4 regions of the Shewanella sp. SM101 genome follow, and region 4 is predicted to be linked to each of the others. Evidence: predicted binding sites of a transcription regulator. Region 4 holds the regulator's gene; each other region holds the start of a gene.

Region 1 (7,659 bases), on a different contig from region 4:
TGCCACTACGTAGCCATCAGGAAAGTGACCCGCAGGGCAGATCACTGTCATGGTGGCACCGAGAATAGCCGCACAGTACATCAGCGAGTTAGTGACATTATTACCATCACCAACATAAGCTAATTTAGCTTTACTGACATCCTCAAACTGCTCGGCGAGGGTTAAAAAGTCAGCTAAGGCTTGGCAAGGATGATAAAGATCCGACAGCGCATTGATCACGGGCACTGAGCCGAACTCGGCTAATTGTTCGATAGTGGTGTGTGAATAGGTTCTCGCCACAATTGCGTCGGCCCAACATGACAGGTTAGAAGCAAAGTCAGCAACCGATTCCCGTTTTCCCAGTTCACCATTTTGCTGGTCTAGGTATAAACAGTGGCCACCGAGCTTATTAATACCGATATCAAAGCTAACGCGTGTTCTAAGTGAGGGCTTTTCAAATAACATCACCACACTCTTGCCATCCAGCGCATGACGATACTCAGCCGGATTGGCTTTAATCGTTTTTGCCAAGGCAATTAGATCCTGTAACTGCTTCTGGGTTAAGTCTTTTATCGATAGTAAATGCTTCATAACCTACTCCACTTATGGTTGGATTTGTGTTCCTACGGCTTCACCTTTTGCTAATGCGATTAATTGGCTTGCATCACGCCACGAGGCAACTTGTACCGCCTGCCCCATCCACTGTGCGACTTCGAGCGCAGCTTCAACTTTGACCTTCATTCCTTTTTCGATCACACCTTGCTTAACAAGGTCTGCTATCTGCTTGCCATTTAAACTGTGGATGAGCTGGCCTTTACCATCAAGCACCCCAGAAACATCCGACAGTAGCACTAACTTGCCGCCCACTAATTTGGCTAATGCCGTTGCCGCTTGGTCTGCATTGACGTTAAGCATTTGGCCATCGTCCATCATGGCGATGGAGCTACAAATCGGCATCCAACCTTGCTCGAGGATAAACTTAAGATAAGTGCCATCGTTTGGTGTGACTTCGCCCACTAAGCCTAAACGCTCATCTTTAATCTTAGCCGAAACAGTATTGCCATCGGCGAGGCTCATGCCCACACTCACAATGCCAGCCTTAGTCGCTGCGCCTTGAAGGATTTTGTTCGAAGTGCCCGCAAGTGCGCCGGCAATAATCGGCATTTGCTCGGGCGGAGTCACACGTAAACCTTCTAACTTGACGGTTTCCATGCCGTTGGCTGCTAACTGCTCATCCACCAGACAGCCGCCGCCATGTACCATCAACACTTTCTGACCATTGGCTAACATAGCCGCAGCCGTATCCATCAATCGCGCCATCCCCATTTCACATTGCAGCAGCGCGCCGCCCACTTTAAGCACTAATACTGAGTTGTTTGTAGACATCTTGACGACTCTCTTAAATAAGGATGAACAATTAAAGGTTAAAATGAATCTTTATGCATTGCAGCGCTTGGCTTGCAGCACCTTTCATCAAGTTATCGATGGCACTGGCTACCACTAAGTAACCGCTATTCTCATCAAACTTCCAACCTAAGTGGCAGTTAGGTGTCAGCACCACATCGTCTACTTTCGGGAACTGATTGTGCTTCACGGTGACCAATGGCGCCTTGTCATACACGCTATAGGCCGCGGCCACATCGGCAGTCGTTGTGCCCGGTTTTAGCTGTACGGTAATGGTCGCTAAAATGCCACGCTTAAAGTTACCAAGGTGCGGGGTAAATATCACTTCTTGACCAAGCTGAGTGGCGATCTCGGGTTGATGTCTGTGGCCTAATACGCCGTAAGGTGTCAGGCTCACTTCACAAAAACTGGTGTGTAACTGCGCTTTACGGCCCGCCCCTGTTACGCCGCTCACGGCATTGATAACCGGATAAGCCGATGTCAGTAAACTCGCTAGCGGCTTTAAGGCAGTAAGTGATGCAGTTGGATAACAACCTGGCACGGCAATCATCTTAGTCGCAGCGATTTCTTTAGCGTTCCATTCGGCAAGGCCATACACGGCTTTGGCTAAAACTTCAGGATATTCATGCTCAAAGCCATACCACTTCGGATATTGCGCCACATCGCTAAAACGATAAGCACCGCTTAAATCGAATACCGCTAACCCTTGGCTATAAAACCAAGCCGCTAAATGCAGGCTCACCGAGTGCTCAGTCGCTAACACCACGGCATCGGCTTCGGCAACGATTTTTGCCTTAGCCTCATCGGTTAAGGGCGAGAGAGATAAAGAAATATGACTATAAACCGGATACAAATCCGCTAAAGGTTTACCTTTATCTAAACTGTTTTCAGAAACATACAAGCCCTGAATCGTCAATCCTGCTTCGGCATGGATTAAAGCTGTGAGCTGTGCGCCTGTGTAACCACTGGCACCAATAATGGCGATGTTTTTCATATGTATTTTATAAACCGAATCAAAGAAACTTAAAGAATAGATGAATAGCTTACACGCAACCGCGCATATCTATGATGACAAGACTATCGTCGCAGGAAATCGTAATAGGTTGTTATTTTATTCACTGTCAGGTTAATGCTTTGCATCATGATATTCGCTCTACAGGTCACAGAGGGTGACTCATCTCAACTGCTGGCTAGACTACCACAAAGATCTACTTATGCAATATATGTGAATATATATTTTTAATTTATTTTTGTTTTTCCTGTACACTCCTAAAGCTTAGCGCGCCGTTACTATTCAGCTAACTCGTTAATAATGCAGCTATCAGGGCTTAAATCCGTCCTTTTTATTAACAGCTAAGATACATAACCGCAAAGCTGAAAATGATGCACTTCATATTCACTTGCGCTAATTATCAAAAAATATTGCGTTAGTTCGCATATCTATTGAATATTCCTCAACAATTATTTGGATTGATTGCATATAAGATAAGTCAGTCGTATAAGTTATATGTTCCGCTGTTGACCATAGCCCCAAGTGATAGGTATTGTGCTAACGGGCTATATACCCAAGCTACCTGAAGATACGAGTTTCAGAGCGCCTAGGGTGCTTCAATTCAAGGCGCATCAATGAAAGAATGTCGGCCACCTTTTAAATTGATGCAACACGGAAGTGGAGTGCCCTAGGTGCTCCGTCCCGGCGGGTTTTAACGCACTTTATGCTGCGTTGGTTATTTTTAACTTAGCCCGCTAGGCCTGCAAATAACTGCCTTGCCTAAAGTGCGTTAAACTCCCGCTGAATCCTGCATCTTCAGGTTGTTTGGGTATATACACAGCGGATTTTTATGTTTTTCTATTCGGAGTAACTATGTCAGTAAACGCGGCAGACAATATGACAGATATGTATGCGTCATTAAGATCGAACGTGAGTATGTTAGGCCAAATCCTTGGCGATACTATGCGTACCCATCTTGGGGACTCTTTTCTTGAGAAGGTTGAACAGATCCGTAAGCTTGCCAAAGACTCACGCCGAGGCGATCAAGCCGCCAGAGAGCAAATGCTCGAGTTACTGACAGCTTTGCCAGACGAAGAATTAGTCCCTTTTGCAAAAGCTTTTAACCAATTTCTTAACTTAGCTAACTTATCCGAGCAATTTCATACTATTAGTCGTAATTGCGACGAACTTGTCTGCGTACCAGACCCAGTGGAACAACTCCTAGGCCGCATGCTCAATGGTCGTGTCGACCAAGCTAAAATGCTCGACTGTCTAAAAACACTGGATATCGATCTGGTGCTAACAGCGCACCCCACTGAAATTTCCCGTCGCACCCTGATCCAAAAATACGCCGCCATTGTCGACTGCTTAACAGAGCAAGAAAACGACCAACTGTCGGATAGAGAACGTCAACAGATCAATCTGCGCCTGCGCCAATTAATCGCGCAAATATGGCACACCAATGAGATCCGCCGCGAGCGCCCCACTCCAGTGGATGAAGCCCGCTGGGGATTATCCACCATTGAAGAGTCACTCTGGCATGCGGTGCCTGACTTCTTAAGACAACTTAACGACCGAGTGCAGCAACGCACAGGGCAGCAATTACCGATTGATATCGCGCCAGTGCGCTTTTCAAGCTGGATGGGCGGCGATCGCGATGGCAACCCGTTTGTTACCGCAAAAGTCACCCAAGAGGTGCTCGACCGTAACCGCCATGCTGCCGCCAGATTATTCTTAAAAGATATCGTGCTGCTGGTTGGCGAGCTGTCGATGGAAGAAGCCAATGATGAGTTAAAGGCTTATACCAATAACAGCTGCGAGCCATACCGCCATGTGCTGCGCTCACTTCGACAAAGACTGCGCGATACCATAGATTATTTAAATGCGCGCATCGAAGGCCACAATCCTGAAGTCGATAAGTCGAGCCTGATTTGGCAAGAAAGCGATCTCAAAGCGCCGTTAGAAATGCTCTATAAGAGTTTAACCGACTGCGGTATGCGCTTAATCGCTAACGGTTTATTGCTCGATATTCTCCGTCGTCTCGCCTGTTTTGGCATTCATATGCTCAGACTCGATATTCGCCAAGATGCCAGCCGTCACAGCGATGTGCTCGCCGAGTTAACCCGCTATCTCGGCATGGGTGATTTCAATCATTGGGATGAAACCGAGAAACAAGCCTTCTTATTACGAGAACTCAGCAACCGCCGTCCACTGATCCCAAGCAACTGGCAGCCGTCAGCCGATGTGGCCGAAGTGCTTAATACCTGTCGTTTAATTGCTAAACATCCAGCTAAAGCGCTTGGATCCTATGTGATTTCGATGGCGGGTAAACCATCGGATGTCTTAACGGTTTTACTGTTACTCAAAGAAACGGGCTGTTCGCATCCAATGCGCGTGGTGCCACTGTTTGAAACCTTAAGCGACTTAAACAACGCCGCGGCCTGTATCACCGATTTGCTCGATATTGACTGGTATCGTGGCTATACCAAAGGCATGCAAGAGGTCATGATTGGCTACTCTGACTCAGCTAAAGATGCCGGTGTTATGGCGGCGGCTTGGGCTCAGTATCACGCTCAAGAGCAGTTAGTGGCAGTCTGCAAACAAGCAGGCGTCAAGCTCACATTATTCCATGGCCGTGGTGGCAGCATTGGTCGCGGGGGCGGTCCTGCACACAAAGCGATTCTATCCCAACCACCAGGTTCGGTAGATGGCCGCATTCGCGTGACTGAGCAGGGCGAGATGATCCGCTTCAAGTTTGGCTTACCAAAACTCGCGGTTCAAAGCTTGGCCCTGTATACCTCGGCCGTATTGGAAGCAACCCTGTTACCACCGCCAGAGCCGAAGCAAGAATGGCGCAATTGCATGCAACGTATCGCAGAAGAATCAGTGGGTGCTTACCGTGGCATAGTGCGTGATGAACCTGATTTTGTGGCTTATTTCCGCGCGGCAACGCCAGAAGTGGAATTAGGAAAACTACCACTCGGCAGCCGCCCTGCCAAACGTCGTGTCGATGGTGGAATAGAAAGTCTGCGAGCCATTCCGTGGATCTTTGCTTGGTCGCAAAACCGTTTGATGTTACCCGCATGGCTTGGCGCCGGTGAAGCACTTCAAGCCGCCTGTGAACGCGGTGAAATGGGCTTACTGCAAGAGATGGAACGGGAATGGCCTTTCTTCAGCACTCGCATTTCAATGCTAGAAATGGTCTACGCCAAGGCGGAACCTAATTTGGCCCGCTACTACGAAACCTGTTTAGTACCTAAGGACTTACATCACTTAGGCGAAACCTTGCGCCAACGCTTAGATCTGGGCATTAAAGTCGTGCTTGAGCTGACAAAATCGGATAGTTTAATGGCGCATACACCGTGGAATCGCGAATCAGTTAAACTGCGAAATCCGTATATCGATCCATTAAACTTCTTACAAACCGAGCTATTAGCGCGGACACGTAAGGAAACAACCGAAACTCCTGCGTCTGAACATGTACAGTTAGCGCTAATGCTGACCATTGCAGGTGTGGCAGCGGGAATGAGAAACACTGGTTAATGAAAAAACTTTCCCGCACGATTTGCTTAGGGATCACTGTACTGCTTGGCGGCTGCGTCTCGCAGTACAGTATCAGCGAGCACGAAATGGAGCAGTACCTCAGTAAAGAGATCCATTTTGAGATAAAACAAGGCAATCAATTAGTTGGCGCAGAAGTGCGCATTAACGACATCAATGTCAGACTAGGTGCAAAACCTGACACTATGAGCGTAAGTGCCGCAACGCAAGTATCAATTAAGAATCCAATCTTTCCATTGAGTGCCAAACTCACTACGACTTTCGAAGCCAAGCCTTGGTATGACAGTGCAACGCACAGTGTCTATCTGCGCCAACTCGAATTAGTCAAAGTGGAATCAACGCCCAAGGATATTGAAAAAGCGATTAGCAGTGCCACGCCGCAGGTGATGGGTTATCTAAGGCAATTCTTAGAAAACCAGCCTGTGTATGTACTGGATACCAAGGACAGTAACCAAGCACTGATGGCAAAAATGACCGAAAGCATTCAAGTTGCCCCAGGCAAATTAGTGCTTAAGTTCACTAAATAATCTGCCATTTTTGTAGAAGTTAAAATGCTCCCTCGGGAGCATTTTTGTTGGCGGGCATAAACGGATATATACCCGTATAAGAGTTACTTACTGAATCGCCCAATCGACTGATAATCGACGATCACAGCTTCAGCTAAAAGCTCACGTCTTAGCATATCGTAAGCCACAGCAGCACTTAAACTGCGAACCAGATCCCGTGAACGTCTCGGTAGTTTAATCATCTGACTATAAACACCGCCGCGAGTTGCTAAAGCGATCGCCACAGTCCCCACAGGTTTCTCATCTGTGCCACCATCGGGCCCCGCAATTCCACTGGTTGCCAGTGCATAGTCACTATCTAAAATTTGCCTTGCCCCCTTAGCCATTTCTTCCACAGTCGCAATAGAGACAGCACCATGATCATCTAAGGTTGAAGGATTAACACCTAACACGCGAACTTTAGATTCATTACTGTAAGTCACTAATCCGTGCTGTAAGTAAGATGAACTGCCAGGGAAATCAACTAACTGACTGGTGATCATGCCGCCAGTGCAAGACTCGGCAACGCTTAAGGTCAAGCCTGAGTTAAGCAGCTTATAATGAATTTCTTCGGCAAGGGTGGCTTTATCTTCCGCCACAACCGCAGTACCCAGCACCATTTTGATGTGCCCAGCGACGCGAGGTAATACCGCAATCGCCTTCTCGCCACGGGCGAAAATCTTAATCTCAATATGCGGCATAGAAGAGCGGTAACCAATAGTAATGCCTTCTGGCAGCTCTAGCGGTTCTAACTTATCTGCCAAAGCGGACTCACCTTGGCCTATGGTCAATAGTTTCTTTAAGGCGACCTTAGCATCAAGGTTAAACTCTTCGCGAATAAAGGGCACAAACTGCTCTGTAACCATGTGCTTCAGCTCAAAAGGCACACCAGGCGTAAAGAATAACCAAGCGCGGTTAAGCTTAACTCTAAAACCACAAGCGGTTCCAACGGGGTTATCAACCATCACAGCTGAGGCTGGTAGCATAGCTTGCTTGAGATTACTTAAAGGCATTTCACGGTTATTACGGGTAAACCACTCCTCTAAACGCTCACGCCACTCCGCATTCTCAACCAATGGTTCGCCCTTCGCCTTCGCCATCGCTAAAGCAGACATATCATCACTTGTCGGCCCGAGACCACCATTAACGAGAATCACATCTGCATGTAAGCTACGTTCT
Region 2 (7,659 bases), on a different contig from region 4:
TCACTAAGCAATCTTGCCCGCCGCAGACACGTTCTATCACCTCCCGCTGACCGTCCCTAAAGTCACGGTAACCAAACACCTGCGCGAGGCGTTGCGAGAGCGGATCATCATGCGTGTCGAGTACGAGCTTTTCCATGGATCTTCTATGTCAAAAGTGAGGGGGCCTATTCTATACCCAAACTAGTTCAAAATGCAGGATTCAACGGTAATTTAAAGCGCTTTAGACGAGGCAATTCACCACGATTGCAGCTATTTTAACCCTAGTGGGCTAAGCCAAAAATAACGAACGCGGGGTAAAATACTTTAAAAACTGCCGAAACGGTGTCGTCATTTTAGCGACGGAGTTGCATTAGCCGTAAGCTTCACTGTAGATTAATTGCTCTAAGCCGCACTTTGTTTATCTCAGTGTTGATAACAAATCCAATTACGCCTAATACCGTCACTCAGTGACAAGGACCCCAAAATGACCAGCCCAATCCAAGCCGAAGCTTTGAGAAGAGTCGCAGCAGTATTTGATCAACATGTCCCTTTCCATAATCTACTCGGGCTCGATATCAAACGTTACGATGTCGACGGTGTCGAAGTGGTCATCAATATGAAACCAGAACTTATTGGCAATATCCATCAACAGATCCTCCACGGCGGTGTCACAGCTACAGTACTAGATGTGGTCGGCGGACTTACCGCATTTGCAGGACTGGTCGCAAGCCGTGAAGATTGGACGATTGAAGAATTACAACAACGCCTCCAAACTTTAGGGACGATTGATATGCGCGTCGATTATCTGCGGCCGGGACGCGGCCTCACCTTTACGGGGACGGGCAGCGTCATTCGTGCGGGTAATAGAGTTTCAGTATGCCGCATGGAACTACATAATGAGCAAGGCACGCATATCGCTTTTGGAACAGGGACTTATATGGTGGGTTAGGCGGTTAAATTTAGATGTGTATTACTGCCTTAGGGCTCAAAACTGACTAAGGTAAACGTCTTGATTAACAGGATGTTTACTGACTTTAATTGTCCATTCAATCTTTTGCGGAGATATTCTGTAACGAAAAGAACACGGCGATGCCCTTGAGTCAGCGGTCAGACACACCTACAATCGCCACCTTGTTGTTCTTCGAAGATGTCTCATGCCAGATCTTGAATACCGCAAAGGGATCCTACTTGCCGTCAGTGCTTACTGTATGTGGGGTTTTGCACCTTTATATTTCAAATTACTCAACCATGTTTCCGCCACCGAAATTTTGCTCCATCGAGTGATTTGGTCATTCGTGTTTATGCTGATCATTATGCAGTTTATCGGTGGTTTTTCTCGCTTACGCTTACTGTTTAAACAGCCTAAACAGTTGATGGTTCTCACCATTACTTCCATACTGATCGCGGGAAACTGGCTACTATTTATCTGGGCGGTAAATAACGATCACATGCTCGATGCCAGCCTAGGTTACTTCATCAATCCTTTACTCAACGTCTTACTCGGTATGTTATTTCTAGGCGAAAGATTGCGTAAACTGCAATGGTTTGCGGTTTCACTCGCCAGCGCTGGCGTATTGATCCAGTTAATCTCTTTTGGCTCAATTCCCATCGTCTCACTGGCACTCGCGGGCACCTTTGGTTTCTATGCGCTACTGCGAAAAAAGGTCAATGTGGATGCTAAGGCCGGATTATTGGTCGAAACCGCAGTGTTATTACCGGTAGCGCTGATTTATCTCCTCGCAACCTTAGACACAGCCACAGCGAGCATGCTGACTAATGATTGGCAACTGAATCTGATGTTAATGGCGGCAGGGATAGTGACTACCATTCCTTTACTGTGTTTTGCAGGGGCAGCGGTACGTATTCCATTGTCTATGCTCGGCTTTTTCCAATATATTGGCCCGAGTATTATGTTCATCCTCGCGGTGAGTCTGTTCAATGAGCCCTTCGATGCCGAAAAAGGCGTGACCTTCGGCTTTATCTGGAGCGCGCTGCTCGTCTTTACCTTAGATATGGCCTATAAACGCAAAACGGCGTAAACATTATCACGCCGATAAACACAGTGGCAGAAGTGATGACATATGATGATTACTTCTGTAACTGTGCTAAAAACTCACTCCCTTGCGGTACTGTCAGTAATAAACTGTAGCCTTTAGTCGTTGGCACTAACACTAACTGCGATTTATCTGTTATCGCCAAAAATGCCCTGCCTTTCCCCTGTAGATTAAACCAGCCCAATTGAAATCCTGGCATGCCTATACCGTTGATTTTAAAGCTCGGCGTTAAATCTGCCTCTTGTTGCAAATCGACTATGCGTGCCTCGGCGGACAATAAATCCACGCGGGATAACTGCACTTTATAGAAGGGAACATCCAATGTGAGCTCTGTATCGGTTAACACTAATTCGGCGCTATTTGATTGATAGAAGACCCAAGAAAATCCGCCCATCATCACCAGCAATATACCTAAACTCGCTGACTTCGCTATCTTAGGCATATTTTTTAGCCATAACATCAGTAAGATACCCGCTAAACCGAGCAATAAGACGATAAAGCTGAAGATAGAGGTTTGGGTTAAAGGGGCGAGTTCAAAAAATTGAGGACTCATTGGCAGTATCTCCCGTGCAGTGAAGCTTTAATCTGCCAACAAAGACATATTATGTCAATAAAAATGCCAGCGCTAATATGAGTACTAGGCTGGCATTGATTGGATTGATTTAGAACGGCTTAAAGATCGAGCGCGAGAATTTTTGAGCGGCGTTGATAGTTATACAACTGCTTCTTCTTCTGTGGCAGTGCTTCAACATCTTCAATCACAAAACCATGCTCTAAGAACCAGTGAATGCTCCGAGTTGTCAATGCAAATAAGCGTGAATAACCACGGTTTCTGGCCTGATTGATAATGTTCTTCAGCAGTAAGCTCCCTCTATCGGCATCGCGATAATCGGGATGCACCACTAAACAAGCAAACTCACCCGCATTGTCCTCTTCAAAAGGATAGAGCGCAGCGCAACCAATCACTAAACCGTCGCGCTCAATCAACATGAACTGTTCGATTTCAATCTCAAGCTGCTCACGACTACGACGCACCAGAATGCCTTGTTCCTCCAATGGACGAATAAGGTTCAACACACCGCCAATATCGGCGATCGACGCACAGCGTAAACGCTCAGCACTCTCAGTGACGATTTGTGTACCAATCCCTTCGCGGGAAAACAGCTCTTGTAGTAAAGCACCATCTTCAAGGTAGCTAACTAAATGACAACGTGGCACACCATTGCGGCAAGCATCGATACTGGCTTTGAGAAACGCCATAGTGCCAACACAAGCAGAACCTTGCTCGGCCAGCTTGTTCATGATGTTTTGCGCATCATTTGGCATCAACTCGGCAATTACATCGCCATTGCGATCGAGAATACCGTTCTGTGAGCTAAAGCCGATCATCTTGTCTGCTTTGAGCTTAATTGCCACTTGAGTCGCGATTTCCTCGGCGGTGAGATTAAAGCTTTCACCAGTAACCGAAGCAGCAATAGGCCCCATCAATACGATGCAGTGATTATCTAACTGACGTTTTAAGCCTTGCACATCAATACGACGCACTTTGCCACTCAGGCAAAAATCCACACCATTATCCACACCCAGTGGTTGAGCAATCACAAAGTTGCCGCTCACTAAGTTAATTTGCGCACCTTGCATCGGCGTATTACTTAAACTCATGGATAAACGCGCTGTGATATCAAATTGCAGTGCACCCGCAACTTGCTTAATCACTTTGAGCGAATCTTCATCCGTGATACGCACACCGTCGTGGTAGGCAGGCGCAATACCGTTGGCGGCTAATGCAGCATCAATCTGCGGCCTAGCGCCATATACCAACACCACTTTGATCCCTAAACTGTGCAGCAGGGCGACATCATTTAAGATGGCGCGGAATTGATTTTGAGCCAAAGCTTCACCACCCAGCATGACCACAAAAGTTTTACCTCTGTGAGCATTAACATAGGGGGCAGAATGACGAAATCCATCAACCAGTTCAGTGGTACGCACGCGTTATTTACACCTCATTTTTGAGCTGGCAGCGTCACTATGACACACCAGGAATGAATCGCTAACTTTCGCGTATGGTATTGCATTTTAATTCACATATAAAGAATTTATTCTCACTAAAGTGCAGATTTGATGATTTAAAGTGCTTAGAACCGCACTATTTTATATTTTCAGCAAGTGTTCACACTTTTTTAACTTCACAGGGGATGATTCAGCGGCATCAGTTTGCAAGGCAATTATCTCAACTTGATGACTAGCCACTAAAAAAATGCAAAAAAAAGCCCCTTAAATAAGGGGCTTTTCTCGAAACACTAACCAAGGATTACTTGATTTTGGCTTCTTTGTAGATAACGTGCTGACGAATAACTGGATCAAATTTTTTGATTTCCATTTTTTCAGGCATGTTACGCTTGTTTTTTTCAGTTGTGTAGAAGTGACCAGTCTTAGCTGTAGAAACTAATTTGATCTTCTCACGATTACCTTTAGCTTTAGCCATGATCTATTATACCTTCTCGCCACGGGCACGAAGTTCAGCAACAACAACTTCGATACCTTTTTTGTCGATCAGACGGATACCTTTAGTAGATACACGTAACTGTACGAAACGCTTTTCTTCTTCTAACCAAAAACGGTGGTTTTGTAGGTTAGGTAAAAAACGACGACGGGTCGCGTTTTTTGCATGCGAACGGTTGTTACCAACCATCGGCTTCTTGCCAGTAACTTGGCATACTCTTGACATGTCAATCTTCTCCAAAAACAATTTTAACGCTCGAGCATTAATGTGCCTCGTATGGCCGTCGCCCGAGGCACAAAGAGGGCGCATTTTATACACGATCACAGAGTGAAGATCAAGTGTTAGATTAATTAATCCAGCCTCGTTCTGCAAAAGAAACTATCTCTCGATCACCTACAACCATATGGTCCAACAAGGATACGTCTATGGTTGCTAACGCATTTTTTAATCGCTCAGTTATTCGTCGGTCAGCCTGACTGGGCTCGGCAATACCAGACGGATGATTATGACAAACTATAACTGCTGCGGCCTTTTTCTCCAGCACTAAGCTCACCACTTCACGTGGATATACTGAGGCTGAGTCTATTGTGCCGCGGAATAATTCGACAAATTGAATCACTCTATGCTGGCTATCCAGCAGTAAAACTGCGAACACTTCATAGGAGCGATCGGCCAATTGTCGCATTAAATAGTCCCGAGTTAAATCGGGATTTGTCAAAACCTGACCTCTTTGCAGATTTTCCTGCGCTACACGCCGCGCTAATTCGGCCGCAGCTTGAAGCTGGGCGTATTTTACAGGTCCTACGCCCGGAAGTCGACACACCTGATTTCTTGGGGCACAGAGCAGGTTTCTGAGGCCGCCAAACTCGCAAATAAGCGACCTAGCAAGGTCAACCGCGTTTAATCCAGCTAAACCGTTACGCAGCAATACTGCCAGTAATTCAGCATCCGAGAGATGCGCAGCTCCTTTTTGTAACAGTTTATCTCTGGGACCTTCGCCCTCAGGCCAATCTTTAATCCCCATGTGACCTCCCTGTCATCTCACATATTTTCACTTTACTGAGTATGGACGAGATTTTTTGAACTGGGATAGTCACTAAAATTCACCACTTTGTGATATTGTTGCTGGCATTATTTCTATCTCGGATGATGTCTGTGAGTCTGACAAATAAAAACGTCCTACTGGGCATTGGCGGCGGTATTGCGGCCTATAAAAGTGCTGATTTAGTACGTCGCTTGAAAGAGCGTGGTTTTGATGTGCGCGTGGTGATGAGCCAAAGTGCGATGGAGTTTATTACACCACTTACGCTGCAAGCCTTATCTGGACATCCAGTGGCATCTAGCTTGCTCGACCCCGCAGCAGAAGCAGCCATGGGCCATATAGAACTCGCTCGTTGGGCAGATCTCGTCATCATAGCCCCTGCAACAGCAAACCTATTAGCGCGGATTAATGCAGGCATGGCCGATGAGCTAATCACCACCACGTGTCTTGCCACTGAGGCGCCAATTGCCCTGTGTCCAGCAATGAATCAGCAGATGTACCGTAATCTGGCTACGCAAGCGAATTTAACTAGCCTAGCATCACGTGGTTTTACACTTTGGGGACCCGCCAGTGGCAGTCAGGCCTGTGGTGAAGTGGGTCCTGGACGCATGCTCGAACCGCTAGAAATTGCCGAGCTAGCCAGTGATTTTTTTGCAACTAAAGAAGTCTCTGCGCAGCCTCTTGCAGGCCAGTCGGTGCTGATTACCGCCGGACCAACCCGTGAAGCAATTGATCCCGTCAGATACATTTCAAATCACAGTTCTGGAAAAATGGGCTTTGCACTCGCCAAAGCCGCGGCAGATATGGGGGCAGCAGTCACCTTAGTCTCAGGCCCAGTAAATCTAAGCACCCCAGAAGGCGTGACACGCATTGATGTTGAATCGGCGCAAAATATGCTCGATGCTGTGATGGATAACGTTGATAAAAAAGATATTTTTATTGGTTGCGCCGCCGTTGCTGACTATCGAATTAGCGACATCGCCACCTGTAAGATCAAAAAATCGACCGAAGAAATGCAACTTGCGCTGGTGAGGAATCCTGATATCTTAGCCACGGTTGCGAGCTTACCTAACCGTCCTTTTGTGGTGGGATTTGCCGCCGAAACCCATGATGTAGAAGCCTATGCGCGCGATAAGCTCAAACGTAAAAACTTGAACATGATCGCCGCAAACGACGTTTCCATTGCTGGCCTAGGCTTTAATGCCGATGCTAATGCCCTGCGTGTTTTCTGGCCGCACGGCAGTCAAGATTTGCCTGCTACTGACAAACTCACGTTGGCACGGCAATTACTTTCGTTGATAGTGAAAGAAAAAACAAATACATGAAAACACCGATTGAATTAAAAATTCTCGACTCCCGTATCGGCTCAGAATTTCCCTTGCCCGCTTACGCCACCGCAGGCAGTGCAGGCATGGATCTTCGCGCCATGATAGACACGGCTTTAACCATAGCACCGGGTGAAACAGTGCTCATTCCCACGGGGATTGCCATTCATGTGGCCGACCCAGGACTTGCAGCGGTGATTTTACCGCGCTCAGGCCTGGGCCATAAACACGGTATCGTACTGGGGAATCTAGTCGGACTCATAGATTCAGATTACCAAGGCCCCTTAATGGTATCTTGTTGGAATCGTGGTGACAGTCCATTCACCTTAGAAATGGGCGATCGTCTCGCGCAACTGGTGTTTGTTCCTGTGGTACAAGCACAATTCAAACTCGTTGATGAGTTCGACAGCTCAGACCGTGGTGAAGGCGGATTTGGCCATTCAGGCACTAAATAATCCCCTAAGTCTTTATTGAGCCAAGGATACTGCAATGGCTGTAAGCCCAAAAATTAATCGTCGTGAACACATTCTGCAATGTCTAGCGCAGATGCTAGAAACCAACCCAGGACAAAGGATCACCACAGCGAAACTGGCCTCAGAAGTCGGTGTATCGGAAGCCGCCCTGTATCGCCACTTCCCGAGTAAAGCGCGGATGTTCGAAGGCCTAATCGAATTTATCGAAGAGTCGTTATTGTCGCGCATCAATTTAATCATGGATGACGAAAAAGACACCATGAAGCGCTGCCAGTTGGTA
Region 3 (7,659 bases), on a different contig from region 4:
GATTATGCCCATAGGCACTATCCAAACCTGCCACTGCATTTATCGGTGCAGGCCAGTGCAACCAATCTGGGTGCGCTGAGCTTTTATAAGGAAGCCTTTAACATCGCCCGAGTAGTATTGCCACGGGTGTTATCCATGAAACAAGTACGGGATCTTGCTAAAGTCAGCCCAGTGGATTTGGAAGTATTCGCCTTTGGTAGTCTGTGCATTATGGCCGAAGGGCGTTGCCAGCTGTCATCCTATGTAACGGGCCAATCGCCCAACACAGGTGGATCTTGTTCACCAGCAAAACACGTACGCTGGCAAGAAGAAGGACAGAACAGATTAACCCGGCTCAACGATGTGTTAATTGATAAATCGGCCCTCGACGAACAAATGGGTTATCCCGTGGTATGCAAAGGCCGTTACATCACAGCAGATCAAGATTCGCCGCAATATTTACTCGAATCACCAACCAGTTTGAATACCTTAAGCTTACTTCCAGAGCTAGCCAAAGCTGGCATAGTGTCGCTGAAAATCGAAGGACGTCAACGCAGCCCAGCCTATGTTGAACAAGTCACTCGAGTATGGCGTCAAGCCATAGACACCTATCTAAATAATCCAGCGCTGTACTCACAAAGCCAAAATCAACCCCATTGGGAACAAGCCCTAGCGAAAGTATCCGAGGGTCAGATCACTACGCTTGGCGCCTACGAGCGCGATTGGCAATAAAAGGTAAATAGAGAGCAAGATTGACAAAGGACACCTTATGAAGATTTCCCTAGGACCACTGTTGTATTGCTGGCAGAAACAGCAAGTCGCTGACTTTTACCAGCAAGTCGCCGCCAGTCAAATTCCCTTAGTGTATTTAGGTGAGGCGGTTTGTAGCCGCAGACGCGAACTCAAGTGGGGCGATTATCTAGAGCTGGCGCAAATGCTCAAGCAGGCGGGTAAAGAAGTCGTGCTTTCGACGCTCGCCTTAATCGAAGCGCCATCTGAATATACTGAGCTCAAACGCCAGGTCGATAACGGTGAATTTATCGTCGAAGCAAACGATATGGCGGCAGTGTATCTTGCTAAAGAGCATAAGTTGCCCTTTGTCTGCGGCGCGAGTATCAATAACTACAATCGCGCCAGTTTAGACATTTTGCAGCGGTTTGGAATGCAAAGATTTGTGATGCCAGTGGAGCTATCTAAGGCTTGGTTACAACAAGTGATTCAAGAGCAGCCATCATTTGAGGTGGAAGTGCTCGGCCACGGCTATTTACCACTCGCCCATTCGGCGCGCTGCTTTACCGCTAGACACAAACAGCTCACGAAAGATCATTGCGAAACGGTGTGCCGTGAATACAGTAAAGGACTACTCGCGCAAACCCAAGAGCAGCAGCCTTTACTCAGGCTCAATGGAATTCAAACCCAATCCGCTAGCTGTTTAGATTTACGCAGTGAAATAGCGGTAATGACACAAATGGGGGTCGATGTGTTTCGAGTATCACCCAGTAGTCTTGACTGCATCACTAAAGCCAATGCTTTGGTCGATACGATTCAAGCGACTAAAAATACTCAGGATTTTTCGATGAATAGCAAACTTGGTACAACCCAGTGCAACGGTTATTGGTTTGGTGAAGCGGGCCTTGCTGTGCATGTGAATCCATAGCCTAAAGCTGAAGATAAGCCTAAATTTAAAGATAACTCAGCCAATGATTTTGGGATCTTGGCTGAAGCTTAACTGGCTAAAAAGCAGCACACTTGTCCAACATAATAAACTTCCCAGTCCAATCCATTCTAGTAGGGCTGGCCACCACAAAGTAGGACGCGGCAGTTGCAATACCATCTCCTGATAAAACGGTCTATCACCTTCGGTCAAACCTAAATTGAGCTGTGGTGCATACAGAAACGTCAACATGCTACATAAGACTATTAACGCCAACAACCCAGTCCAACGGCCAAAGTTAGACTTGCCGAAACAGACCAAGGCTAAATAGAAGATCGCACTCAAACTCCCCAGATAGAAAAACCATTTCAGCCCAAGAACATGCAAGTGATACACGTTCACCGGAAATAATCCCACGCTCGCTAAAGCCAGAAAAGTGAGAGCCAAACTGATAAAGAAAGGGTATCCCCAGCAAGAAGTCACCTGCTGCAAAGAAGACAAACAATAGAAAACGAGGCTTAAACTGCCAAAAAACAATCCACCGTTAAGAATGACAGCGAAAGACGAATGACCATAAGTCCCTAATTCACTTAGGGTGTGATTCAAAAAATTGAAGCGATGGAATTCAGAATCATCGAACCCCAAAACAGTAATAACAATGCCAATTAAAAGCCCAAAGATCCCCAAAAAACCAAACTTAATGGCCAGTGTTGAGCCGCCTTTAATCGTAACCTTCTGTACTTTTGCGATCATGAATACTAGAGCTGGATGGGAGTAATACTAACTTACATGGAAATGAGAAGATTTAAAGCGGCGGGTATCCGCTTTATGAATAATATTTTTACTTTCATCGTTATTTGCGACTTTTTAGTCAATCACAAAAGCATCAAGATAATGGAGAAGGTCACTTTTAGAGATAAGTCGATTTAAAGGCTTATCGCATAAAAATGTGTCCTAGTGCCCAAGGCTCCTTAACATTACCGCGATATGCACAACAGGTTCTCGCCAACGCTATATAGCCAGAGTTATCTCTATTGCACTTTCAAATCGAACAGAAAACCAGCCAACATAGCGGTAGCGCTAAAGTTGCTGATGTTTTTTTGTGCAGAAATAACATCTAGATAGTTTCACACACATCAGTAAACAAGTAATTAACCAGTCGTTAACCCACCTAAGGCAAATGATGTTAAGGCCATGTTTAATAATGCTTTTACAGTAATGCAAGCCAATATAACCACTCTTAATTTATCGACAACTAAAGTAAAATAACTATGCTGTTTTGCTGCTTATATCAAACTAACTAGCGAATCGTTTTACATAGAGAAGCTAAGCGAGTAATCTTCCCCATTCTCGTTTTTGAGTTGAATTTAAATGCACCTTAATTAGCGTCGACAGCTTGTTACGTGCGGCTATTTATTCAAATTTACCATGTACGACTCGTACTTTAAGGTGTACAACATTGGCTACTGAAAATAAAAACCGAAACATTAAGACGATACTCACCTTTATCGTCCCTTCGCTGATTGGTCTGTTGTTATTTATGACCCCTATCAGCTACAACGATGCGATCACAATTCCTATCGCTATCATATCTAAAGCACTGCAAGGCGCATTGAGCGGTGTGCTAACCCTCATTGTGACTATTATTGTTGTGACTACGGCGCTGGCCTCTTTGCTGTCAAAAGTGTTTAAGCCCACATTCGTTACACAAAATCACTTCCTTAATGGTTTATTGAATGTCAGCCCTATGTGGTTGACGACTCGGATCTTAAGTGCAGTGTTTATCGTACTGACTTACTTAGGTTTAGGTCCAGAGATCATCAACTCCTCGAGCACTGGCGCATTAGTCTTAAACGACTTATTACCTGTGTTGTTCTCGGTATTTATCTTTGCAGGTATGTTACTGCCGCTGCTGCTGAACTTCGGCCTACTCGAGCTCTTTGGCACACTCTTAACGAAAGTGATGCGTCCCGTGTTCAATCTACCGGGTCGTAGCGCTATCGATTGTATGGCCTCATGGTTAGGTGATGGCAGTGTCGGTATTTTGCTGACCAGCAAACAATACGAAGCCCGTTTTTATACCCAGAGAGAAGCCGCAGTTATTGGTACAACCTTCTCGGCGGTATCGATTACCTTCAGCTTAGTGGTGATCTCACAAGTTAAGTTAGAGCATATGTTTGTGCCCTTTTATTTGACTGTGTGCCTCGCGGGTTTTGCCGCCGCTGTGATTGTGCCTAAGTTGCCACCATTATCGTGGAAGAAAGACAACTACATAGATGACACACCACGCATGCCAGATGATGAGCTGATCCCCGCTGGACATGGCGCCTTATCTTGGGGCTTTGATAAAGCCTTAGAAAAAGCCGCCAGTGCTGGTGGCATAAAAGCGGTCTTAAATGAAGGTATTAAAAACGTTGTCGATATGGTGTTTGGTATTATTCCTGTGGTAATGGCCATTGGTACGCTGGCACTGATTATTGCCGAGCACACGCCCATATTTAACTATCTGGGTATGCCGTTTATTCCATTACTCGAATTACTGCATATTCCAGAAGCCACTGAAGCCTCTAAAACAATCGTAGTCGGTTTTGCGGATATGTTTATTCCGTCAATCCTTGCCAGCTCAATTGAATCAGATATGACCCGCTTTGTAATTGCAGCCTTATCTGTGACTCAGTTGATCTATATGAGTGAAGTCGGTGCACTGCTTATCGGCAGTAAAATCCCCGTCAACTTCGTTGAGCTTTTCGTAGTGTTTATTCTACGCACCTTAGTGACACTGCCTGTTATCGCAGGTGTAGCCCATTTATTGTTCTAAAAGCTAACGGCAACAATAGCTCAGCTAAAAGGGGAGTCAGGTTAACTGACTCCCCTTTTTTGTAGTAACTCATACACGAACTGACAGTTTTGATTATATCGCGTGACTTAATCGTACAATCTCCACTCGACACCACACAACTCACTTTTGGACAAAAGATAGTTAGAGTCAGCTCCCCAGAATCCCTCTTTCAGATAACTTCTCGTATCCACAAATGTCAAATTCCACTGCTATCAGCTTTGCCTGATGATGTTTCTTTTACCCAGAACCATGCACCTTTCACAATGCTATCCAAATTCAATTCCAACTCTGTAATAACCAGCTTTGCCTGAAACAACGCCGTTATAGCTAATACAACTGTTAGCCACATTGTCACGTTTGTTCTTCTTCGTTCAGTAGCATCAAGTTGTAACAGTTCCATTGTTGTCAGTGTCTTACCTTTAATCCTGCACTCATATTGATTAACAAGTTCAATATCGCCCGATTCCGCCAATGATCTCATAACTAATAGCGTTGCTTGCTTTAACGTCGGGTATTGAGGGTGCAAGATAGCGTACATCCCATAGATGTTATTCAGAATTAGCATCACATCTAGTGCCTGTGTGTGGTTATTTTCAGACAATTCAATAATCGCACGTAGAACCCTGCTTCTATCAGGTCTCTTATGCTTCTTCTTTGAGTGTAGTAACCTAGGAACAGCGTACCTCCACAGTGCATACTTGGACTGTATCTTATAGAGCCCTGTTACCTCATGTATCAAAAAATCAAATGGGGATTCATATGTGTGCGTAACCAAGCCATGATAATGATGTATGGTAAAGTTCAGCACAGTCAGATTCTGTAGATCTAACAACGTACTTCTGTCATGGGTTCTCTTGGCTTCATCCCACACTTTTACTTTAAGCTTGTTGCCATTATCTACTACGGCATCAGCAAGGTAGAGCCCACTACTATCGGTCACATAAACACTATAACAATCGATCTCCTTGCCACTGTTTCCGCTACGGGGAATTAGTTCAGGAGTAGGTATAGCTAACGCCTTAGTTAGTTTATTTATGAATATTCTATCCAGCCAATTCAGTGCCATAGCCAATCACCCATATGCCTTTAATTTAATTGAATAATACGTCTGTTAGTAACTAACACAAAGTAACCCGACTAATACGTCATTTATAAGCCAAATACCTCGACAACACGCTTTGGGGCATAAACGTGCCAGAACTGATCGGCCTGACACGAGTAGGGACAAAAATGAGTTAGGTTATTAACTCTAACTCGTCATTTTCGGATGAAAATCTCTATGGGCTAACGCCTTGCTTACCGGCCCAACGGAGCAGAGTAAGCTTGTGGTAAAGTTTGCGCAGCAAACCACAAGCTTACGGCGCGTAGTTGAGTCCGAGTACAGCAACTTGTTAGCTGCTGGCCTCGTAATCGAAGCCTTTAAATATACTAATTCCAGCATCAACCTCTTTAAATAAAGAATCTGCGTCCACTTCCAACCTATCTTTCCTAAGACGCTCGACAAAAGTGACAATTGTTTCCCGTACTTTATGTGCAAGATAGTCTCGTAATTCATTCTTGGATCGAACCTCCCAGACTTCGCTGGGAATTTGAATATCAGCGGTTATGTAACGCTGCTTCTTTGCGAATCTCAGCCTGGTTATACCCTCATCGCCAAACTTCTGAAATTCTCCATCTATTCTCAGTACAGGTGCATATTCATCAATTTCTTTGCAATACGTTGATGTGCAACTGCTTCGCAGTGCCTTATATAGGTCAACTTTTATCTTGCCTAGCCCGCCGTCTTTGGGACCGCCACATTGGGCACCAATAGAAATTATGCTCATGACTACCTTTTGCTGCTAACATTTTATTAGTGCGCATGCGCGTTTATCACGTTAGACCAGTAAAAATGCGCACAGTTAACTATCTGTTTATGCAGAAGTTATCAGCTTTTTATAAAATACACCATCTGGAAAAACGCGCATGCGCGTTTTCCAAACCTATTAACTAAAATTCAGTTACTATATTTACCTGATTTTAAAGAGTTTTATTTATTTCGAATGGAATTAGTGCGCACTGATTTTGTCTGAAAATCATACCAAAACACCTAAATTTAAATACGACTGTATACCCATACATTGTTAGTCGATTTCTGGTAAGGCCAAGCATAGGCAAATAGATAAGAATTTGTATGGCAGCAGGAGTGGGAATTTTCGGTTGAGCTAACGAGCCGAAACACGAAATGGGGCAGAAGTAAGTTAAACCAACCTATCGGATCTAATTGCATCCTGATGTGAATCTTGCAGGTTCAGTCCAGGCTAATTCACCTTTTGTCATCTGCATGTCATCTAAACTTCATCATTCGGTCAAAGCCCCCCACTAAGCTCATATTCGTTAACAGCCTAATGGGGTGAATACGAGATGACAGGATTTAATTTCAGGAAACTTGAGAGGTCTACGCGGGAAGAGATAAATGACCCCAGCCTTTCCCCTCCCATCTTTAATCGCTCAACACAAACGCCAACATTAGCACCAACATCCTCAAATCAATCCAATTGTGCCGCTATTACCCCATCCGCATTAACTTCAACCCATACAGCAAGCATCACAGTTAACGCCCTCTGGTTGTCAGATATCCATTTAGGCTGTAAGGATTGCAAGGCTGACTACCTGCTCAGCTTGCTTGAAACCGTGCGTTGTCAGCACTTGTATCTGGTCGGTGACATAGTCGATTTATGGGCGTTGAAACGTAAGCTGCACTGGCCCGATAGCCACAATAAGGTACTGCAGAAATTCATTGAACTGGCACAAAACGGCACCCAAGTGATTTATCTGCCGGGCAACCACGACGAACTGATTAAACCCTACGCCGAGCTAAGCCTGTGGAATATTAAAATTGCCCGCCAACATATTCACCACGGAATTGGCGGCCATAAACTCTTGATGCTCCACGGGGATCAGTTTGATGCCGATGTGTGTGTCGGCCGTTTCTACGCCATATTGGGCGACCATTTATATGACCTATTATTGTTCCTCAATCGCAATCTCCATAGCTTGCGGGAACGCTTAGGTTACCCCTATTGGTCACTGGCAAGTTATATCAAGTCCAAAGTGGGTAAGGCTCAAGCCGCTATTGGACATTACCGTCAAGCGGTACTCAACTATGCCCAGCACTTTGATGTTGACGGTGTGATCTGCGGTCATA
Region 4 (7,659 bases):
GCTACTTCGACGAAACTGCGTATTGCGGCAATTTTATCCACATTAGTATCCTATATTGAAACAATCATGCTCAATTATTGATGTTTATTAGGTGAAAAACTGCAAGTAAACTGGATCCAATGTAAATCATCTGAGTGAGACAATGAAATGAAAATCGCAATTTTAGGTGCAACGGGTTGGATCGGTGGTGCAATTTTAAAAGAAGCACAGAGTCGTGGACATCAAGTGACAGCGTTAGTGCGTGACCCAAGCAAGTTATCCGTGGCTGATGTGGCAGTACGTGCCGTGGATTTAGAGCAGCCATTGGTCGCCGATACCTTTGCTGGCGTAGATGTCGTGATTGCCGCCGTTGGTGGCCGCGCCCAACAAAATCATGGTCTAGTGGCGAGTACGGTTCAGCATTTACTGGATGTGCTGCCTAACGCTAACGTGCCACGTTTATTGTGGGTCGGTGGTGCTGGGAGTTTAGAAGTGGCACCGGGGGTGACTTTGGTTTCTAGCCCAGATTTTCCCGCTGCATATAAAGATGAGGCGTTAGCTCAGGGTGAAGCCTTGCAGGTATTCCGTGCGGCGCAAACTGCAATTAATTGGACCTTTGTGAGCCCAGCCGCTGAGATTTATCCTGGCGAGAGTGAAGGTCCATATCGCCTTGGTGGCGACAGCTTCTTTACCGATGCTAATGGTCAAAGCCGTATCTCTGTAACCGATTACGCAAAAGCCATGGTAGATGAAGCCGAAAAGGGCGCTCACCCAAACCAGCGCATCAGTGTGGCTTACTGATATCGTTATAGTTGAGTTAGAGATTGTGAGTTAGATATTGTGCTGGAATGTGTAACGTAATCGGGACAATGGCCAAATAACCAGCGCTATATTGCACTTCAAAATGTACAGATAAAATAGAACAGGTCAGCTCACTGACCTGTTTTTTTATTCTGCGTAATTGAATAAAGATTTGATGGTTTCTAAGGTATCGGCGATATCTTGGATGCTCGATGGGCAAATAAAGATAGTGTCATCACCGGCAATCGTACCCAAAATGCCTTCTGGTTTACCAATAGAATCCAATAAACGGGCAATCAGCTGCGCGGCACCTGGGCTAGTTCGCACGACGATCATCGCTTGGTTGTGATCGACGTCGAGTACCAAATTCTTCAGTGGGCTACCCGCGGTGGGTACGCCTAATTCGGCTGGTAAGCAATACACCATCTCTTGCTTAGCGTTGCGAGTCCGCACTGCGCCGAACTTGCTGAGCATGCGTGACACTTTTGATTGGTTAATATTACCAAAGCCTTCAGCTTGCAAGGCGGTGACGATTTCACTCTGAGAGCCAAAGCGCTCTTCTTTTAAAATCGACTTAAAAATTCTAACAAGGTCATCCTGATTCTTGGTCGTTTGCATAATATTATTATTCGTTATTCAAAAAAACAGGCCCATTTTGAATATTTTTAGAAAAATTGTCAACAAATAACCAGATTGGTTGAATAAAAATTCACTAGCTCTCAGTGGTTAAGCGTTTGTAGGGGGCGTAAAAATCCCAATTTGAGTAATTGTTCTACATTGCTTCTACGTTATTCCGGAATTCTTTTGCCCCACGACTAAGGGATAATTGAAATTGTTGTGACATTCCAGTAATGTGACGCCAACGCAAATTAGATCCATGTCACACATATCCGAGAAATAACGGAGATAACTATGAAAGTTGCTGTACTTGGTGCTGCTGGTGGTATCGGCCAGGCTCTTGCCCTACTGTTAAAAACTCAATTGCCTGCGGGTTCACAATTGTCTCTATATGATATCGCACCGGTAACTCCGGGTGTTGCGGTTGACTTGAGCCACATTCCAACTGCTGTTGAAATCAAAGGTTTTGCTGGTGAAGATCCAACGCCTGCCCTAGTGGGTGCTGACGTTGTTCTAATTTCTGCTGGTGTTGCACGTAAGCCTGGTATGGATCGTTCAGATCTGTTCAATATCAATGCCGGTATCGTTCGCAACCTGATCGAAAAAGTAGCGGCAACTTGCCCTACGGCTTTGGTTGGCATTATCACTAACCCAGTTAACACGACTGTAGCTATCGCTGCAGAAGTGATGAAAAAAGCGGGTGTTTACGATAAAAACCGTCTGTTCGGTATCACGACTCTAGACGTGATCCGTTCTGAAACTTTCATCGCCGAATTAAAAGGCCTGAACGTTGCTGACGTTAAAGTGAATGTGATCGGCGGCCACAGCGGCGTGACCATTCTGCCATTACTGTCTCAAGTTGAAGGCGCGACTTTCACTGACGAAGAAGTGGCAAGTCTGACGACTCGCATCCAAAACGCGGGTACAGAAGTGGTTGAAGCTAAAGCCGGTGGCGGTAGCGCGACTCTGTCTATGGGTCAAGCGGCTTGCCGTTTCGGTCTGTCTCTGGTTCGTGGTCTGCAAGGCGAAGCTAACATTGTTGAATGCGCCTATGTTGACGGCGGCAGCGAGCATGCTGAATTCTTCGCACAACCTGTGCTGTTAGGCAAAAACGGTATTGAAAAAGTACTGCCTTACGGTGAAGTGAGTGCATTCGAAGCTAACGCTCGTGATTCTATGTTAGATACGCTAAAAGGCGATATCAAACTAGGCGTTGATTTCGTTAAATAATATTTCGGATAATCTTTTTAGATTATGAGGAATTAAAAACGGAGCCATTGAGCTCCGTTTTTTTTATGCCTGGGTTTTACACTTTACCAAGCTAATTCAGCGGCGCTTAGTGGGAATTTGGCAATTATCGTCGCAGCGGGCTTTGCCCGTCAGTAAATAAGAGATGCGATATCTGTGTTTTGCGAATCTGAGATAGCACCAATCGGCGACAGTTTTAATCACGGGCAGGCGTAATAGTTGGATCCAAGCGCGCGTCCCTGTCAGTGCCCACGCTTTACAAGTGACATCTAACCCGAGTAACACTTCGCCCGTTGCGGTTTCGCCATGGAGAATCGTATTGGCGTAGTCTCTATCGATATGGCTGAAGCGCTCACTAAAGTCTGGCGCATTTAAATCCTCAAGCGCAATCAAGTTCTTCGGATCGCGCGCTTTCAGTTGACGCATTTCGGCGCTACATAATGGACAATTCCCATCGTAAAAAATCCGCAGTTCCATCGGTATTACCTCTGATGACTTGATCACAATACTTGGTCTAAGCTCTTGGCTTGAGTACTTAAGCTTGGTTTTCTTCTACCCTATACGCAGAAAAAAGGGTTTTAGATCGAAGCGATTGTAGAACGGATCCGCATCTCATTCGGCTTTTTATTAGGTTAAATTTAAACGAGTGCAGTAACATCTTGGTTATTCATCAGTTTAACTTGATTGCTGATTTTTAAGTGAACAAGGTAAAGCCTGACAAATAACGACTCAAAAGGATAGGTATGACATCTCCCATCATTATCACAGGCGTGGGTAAGCGCATAGGTTACGCCTTAGCCAAACATTTTCTCGCCCAAGGTCAGCGCGTGATTGGTACTTATCGCAGCCATTACGCTAGCATTGATGAGCTGAACGCCTTAGGTGCGACCCTGTATCCCTGCGATTTTTATGATGATGTCCAAGTGAGATCCTTAATTGCTGAGTTAGCTAAATTGCCGCAAATTCGCGCCATTATTCACAATGCCTCAGACTGGCAGCCTGATCCTGTGCTTACAAAGAATGAGCCTTTAAAGAGTGCCACTTTTACAATGAGTGAAGTGCTGCAGCGGATGATGCAAGTGCATGTGAGCGTGCCCTATCAGTTGAACTTGGCCTTAGAGGCGCAGCTACGTGCTGGCGATGAAATCGGCGGCAGTGATGTGATTCATATTACTGACTATGTGGCAGAGAAGGGCAGTCAGAAGCATATCGCCTATGCCGCCAGTAAAGCCGCGCTGCATAATATGACGCTATCCTTTGCCGCCAAATTTGCGCCTGAGGTCAAAGTGAATTCGATTGCGCCAGCGATGATCCTATTTAATGCGGGTGATGACGCTGCCTATCAGCAAAAAACCTTAACCAAAGCGCTGTTGCCGAAAGAGGCGGGGAATGAAGAAATTATCGACTTAGTGGAATATCTGCTGAATAGCCACTACGTCACCGGTCGTTGCCATAATGTCGACGGCGGCCGGCATTTAAGGTAGAGATGGTTCTAGAATCTAGATTCTAGAAGGAGCGAACGACTGCATGATCTATTTTGTTTCATACCAAATATGACATTTTCACCCTCCATAGTGGTCAGATGTAGGAGGTAGAACTCTTTAATAAAAAGAGTGCAGGAGCAGTTATGGAGCAACGCTCTGCTTTTTCTAGCAGCGAAGCGCCCTAGCTTCTAGATCCTTCTTTTTCAAAATGTCAGTACCCGACTTGGGGTGATGATGAACGGTAAAGGCACATCCCAATACTCGCAGGGTAAACTCGTCACTTGCTGACAGTCGTGGGCGTAACCCATAGGCAAAGGTTTACCCTTAAGCTGCCAGTTCGCCAGCGTCCTATCGTAATAACCGCCGCCCATGCCCATGCGATTGCCCATTAAATCAAACGCCACTAATGGTGTGATAACAACATCTAATTCTGTCACTGGGATAATGGCGCGCACATCTAATTTAGGTTCTAAGATGCCGAATTGATTCGCCTGCATGGGGGTGTCTGCGGTGTAATGCAGGAATAACAATTGTCCGGCATTGAAGGGATGTAACCTAGGCAGATAGGTGTTTATGCCCATTTGCCACAGCGCAGCGATCAGCGGTGGCGTGGCGAGTTCGCCATCATGGGTGAGATATAATGCCACATGTTGCGCTTTGTTGGCCTGCAATGCATCGAGCATTCGCTGGCAGGCGTTTAAACTTGCTTGGGTTTGTTCTATTTCGGAGAGAGATTTACGGGCGGTGCGAATGGTTTTGCGTAACAGATTGCGGCTTTCTTTTGTATGGAGTGCGATATTTGCCGCATAGTTTGCGACATCTACGGCATCAGCGACTTCTACGGCAAGGTGCGCCGTGTCGCTTTGGGTATTCAAATGAGAAAGTTTGGAAGATGTAGACATAGAATTAAGATGCTCCCCAGAATGCCGCTACCGGTGTAGCCCTTGAACCGTAGGTTCAAGGCGGGTAAATGATTACCTCCTAAGGCTTCTCGGTACAAGCCGAGCATGCACAATGTCAGTAAAGCATTCACCCTGAGATAAAAATTATCGGCACAGGGACATTACCAGTTGGCATGCATCCCAGGGAGCAAAACGGTATTGAATCGCTAAAGCATTGGTTTATTTAAATAAGCAAGTTTAGCCATTCACTGTGCGTCAGTTGGTTTAACTCAATGAGTGTTAAATCACTAAGGTGCACAGTTTAAATCTATTTAGTTGAACGCTCAACTAAGGCACTTTCGAGGGTCGACTGCAGCAAGCTGATCCTGTCGTCCATCTGTTGCATATAGTGCTTATTTTTTTGCTTTTCTTGGAACAACTCGTGCCCAATATTCAGCGCCGCCATAATCGCAATTTCTTCACGGCTTAGGCTATTGGTTCGGGTTTTTAACGCACTGAGTTGTTGTTCAACTCCTAACGCTACCGTACGTAAGGCATCCTCTTGACCTTTCGGGCAAGCGATAGAGTAGGTGCGCCCAAGTAGGGTAATTTCAACAGCACTGTTACTCATGTCGCGGGTGATCCTTTCGTTAGCCTCTTAGGGCGGACTATATAGGGCTGATCTTAAAAGTGCAAGGTAAGCCGCAAATGGATTGGTCTTTGACGGTTTTGTTTGCTGTTTGTGTGAGCAGTTGGATAGTTTTTTATCAGGGCGTGGCCGATTTCGCCATTATTGGGATTCAGTATTGGTTCAAGTCTTTATCTCTGCTAGCATTGCTGCTGGAAAAATCTTATTGGGATCTGATATGGCAACCCCTCCTTCGTTACGTATCGACAGCTTAAAACTCGCCTTAGATGCGGCTGAAATCGGCCAGCATCCGGTAGAAGTTCACGGTGCTTTAGTCGGTTTAATCTGCGGTGGTGTAGAGCAAACTGGCGACACTTGGATCAAGCCTTTATTCGACCTGATGAACGATGGTCAACCTTTGCCAGCACAGTTGCACCAATTAGTGTGTGATTTGTTTAACGATTCAGTGACGCGTTTAGTGGATTTTGAATTTGGTTTCATGCCGCTGTTGCCCGAAGAAGAAGAGCCGCTCAGCCAACGTGTTGAAGCCTTGTCCCTGTGGACCCAGAGTTTTTTGACTGGCATGGCGATTATTCAGCCGAAACTGAATCAAGCCTCGGCAGAAGTACGTGAAGTGATCAAAGACTTGGCGGAAATTGCCCAAGTGGAATTTGATGTTGCCGACGATGAAGAATCCGAAGCCGCTTACACTGAATTACTCGAGTTTGTACGTATTGCAGCCATCATGTGTTACTCGGAGTTTGGTCCTGAGCTTCCCCATGGCGAGGCTGACGATACTGCGGTGGTGCATTAATTTACCGTAGTTGTTTAATGTTCAATAAGTTAACACAGTAGTGGCTTCATTAGATGTCAAAGGTGGGCAAACCTGCCTTTGAGTCCATAGCACTGGTGTTTTTGAGTGCATAGCATTGATGTTTACATCTTTTCTGTTTACATGCCTTAGTGTTATGCCAAAGCTTGAATGAGATCCCCATGACGGCCACAAATCACATGGATACTTCAGTTCAACACGTCGACATCGCAATTGTAGGCGGTGCGATGGCGGGGGCGACACTAGCGTTAGCTCTCGCGCGTCTTTCTTTATCCGCAGCTCGGCCACTTTCTATCGCCTTAATCGAAGCGCACCTTCCCGATAAGCAACACCCCGGGTTCGATGCCCGCTCTATTGCTATCGCCCACGGTTCTATTTTCGAATTATCCCGTTTAGGTTTATGGCAAAAGCTCGCCCATTTGGGCACTGCGATTGAAAATATCCATGTGTCGGATCGCGGCCACTTTGGCATGACAGAACTCAATGCGGCGCAGTTTCATTTAGATGCCCTAGGCCAAGTAGTTGAGCTTGAACGAGTTGGCCAAGTGCTGTTTAACGAGTTGAATAAGAGTAATGTCAAACTCTATTGCCCCGCCAAGCTTGCCCAAGTAGAACCCGCCGTTGAAGGTCACACCTTAGTGCTCGATACGGGCGAGCGAATTAAAGCCAAACTTGTGGTTGCCGCTGATGGTTTGCAATCCAAAGTGCGCAGCAGTTTTAATTTGCCTGTGACCCAAGTGGCCTTTGAGCAAACGGCCATTATTGCCAATATTCAAACTGCCGATTTGCCAACCAATAGGCCTCACAAACATTGGGCCTATGAGCGCTTTACCCAAACGGGTCCCTTAGCGTTGTTGCCTATGGCCGATATTCAAGGTCAACCTCGCTTTTCTCTCGTGTGGGCGCTTGATGATGTGCGGGCTAAACAGATGCAAGACGCGCCTAAGGCTGAGTTTTTAGCGGCGCTGCAACAGGCCTTTGGTTATCGTGCGGGCACGTTTATCGATGTCAGCGCGCGCCATGCGTATCCGCTTAATTTGTCCTATATGCCAAGGCCAATTCATCACAGATGTGTGTTTATCGGCAATGCGGCGCAGACACTGCATCCGATTGCGGGGCAAGGGTTTAACTTAGGACTGCGGGATGTGGTGAGTTTGCTCGAGGTGATCCAAACGGCGCTCGCGCAGG

What was found. The regulator ArgR, encoded in region 4, controls arginine synthesis, uptake and breakdown. The targets are predictions, from matches to a motif close to ANTGAATANNTATTCANT.
Region 1: a site for ArgR is predicted at 2,608-2,625, ahead of argC (N-acetyl-gamma-glutamyl-phosphate reductase). Genes of this name have one in related genera too.
Region 2: a site for ArgR is predicted at 4,105-4,122, ahead of argA (amino-acid N-acetyltransferase). Genes of this name have one in related genera too.
Region 3: a site for ArgR is predicted at 2,994-3,011, ahead of L5M38_RS07925 (YjiH family protein). Genes of this name have one in related genera too.

Annotation. Positions count from the first base shown of each region.
Region 1 covers NZ_JAKKRH010000013.1:110,186-117,844, forward strand. Annotated here, with positions in the region: gene L5M38_RS09380 (ornithine carbamoyltransferase) at 1-570, opposite strand, end outside; gene argB (acetylglutamate kinase) at 583-1,365, opposite strand; gene argC (N-acetyl-gamma-glutamyl-phosphate reductase) at 1,397-2,377, opposite strand; gene ppc (phosphoenolpyruvate carboxylase) at 3,248-5,917, shown strand; gene L5M38_RS09400 (DUF1439 domain-containing protein) at 5,917-6,462, shown strand; gene L5M38_RS09405 (CinA family nicotinamide mononucleotide deamidase-related protein) at 6,546-7,659, opposite strand, start outside.
Region 2 covers NZ_JAKKRH010000015.1:35,634-43,292, forward strand. Annotated here, with positions in the region: gene recQ (DNA helicase RecQ) at 1-136, opposite strand, end outside; gene L5M38_RS10205 (thioesterase family protein) at 464-928, shown strand; gene rarD (EamA family transporter RarD) at 1,134-2,018, shown strand; gene L5M38_RS10215 (PH domain-containing protein) at 2,068-2,586, opposite strand; gene argA (amino-acid N-acetyltransferase) at 2,706-4,025, opposite strand; gene rpmG (50S ribosomal protein L33) at 4,348-4,521, opposite strand; gene rpmB (50S ribosomal protein L28) at 4,528-4,764, opposite strand; gene radC (RadC family protein) at 4,886-5,563, opposite strand; gene coaBC (bifunctional phosphopantothenoylcysteine decarboxylase/phosphopantothenate--cysteine ligase CoaBC) at 5,686-6,906, shown strand; gene dut (dUTP diphosphatase) at 6,903-7,361, shown strand; gene slmA (nucleoid occlusion factor SlmA) at 7,396-7,659, shown strand, end outside.
Region 3 covers NZ_JAKKRH010000011.1:40,151-47,809, reverse strand. Annotated here, with positions in the region: gene L5M38_RS07940 (peptidase U32 family protein) at 1-711, shown strand, start outside; gene L5M38_RS07935 (U32 family peptidase) at 749-1,636, shown strand; gene L5M38_RS07930 (hypothetical protein) at 1,673-2,386, opposite strand; gene L5M38_RS07925 (YjiH family protein) at 3,093-4,451, shown strand; gene L5M38_RS07920 (hypothetical protein) at 4,669-5,538, opposite strand; gene L5M38_RS07915 (hypothetical protein) at 5,864-6,298, opposite strand; gene L5M38_RS07910 (UDP-2,3-diacylglucosamine diphosphatase) at 6,876-7,659, shown strand, end outside.
Region 4 covers NZ_JAKKRH010000003.1:7,491-15,149, reverse strand. Annotated here, with positions in the region: gene L5M38_RS02145 (LysR family transcriptional regulator) at 1-41, opposite strand, end outside; gene L5M38_RS02140 (NAD(P)-dependent oxidoreductase) at 148-780, shown strand; gene argR (transcriptional regulator ArgR) at 928-1,398, opposite strand; gene mdh (malate dehydrogenase) at 1,693-2,628, shown strand; gene L5M38_RS02125 (thiol-disulfide oxidoreductase DCC family protein) at 2,725-3,123, opposite strand; gene folM (dihydromonapterin reductase) at 3,390-4,130, shown strand; gene L5M38_RS02115 (5-formyltetrahydrofolate cyclo-ligase) at 4,334-5,032, opposite strand; RNA gene ssrS (6S RNA) at 5,042-5,222, opposite strand; gene L5M38_RS02105 (cell division protein ZapA) at 5,340-5,642, opposite strand; gene L5M38_RS02100 (UPF0149 family protein) at 5,878-6,453, shown strand; gene ubiH (2-octaprenyl-6-methoxyphenyl hydroxylase) at 6,633-7,659, shown strand, end outside.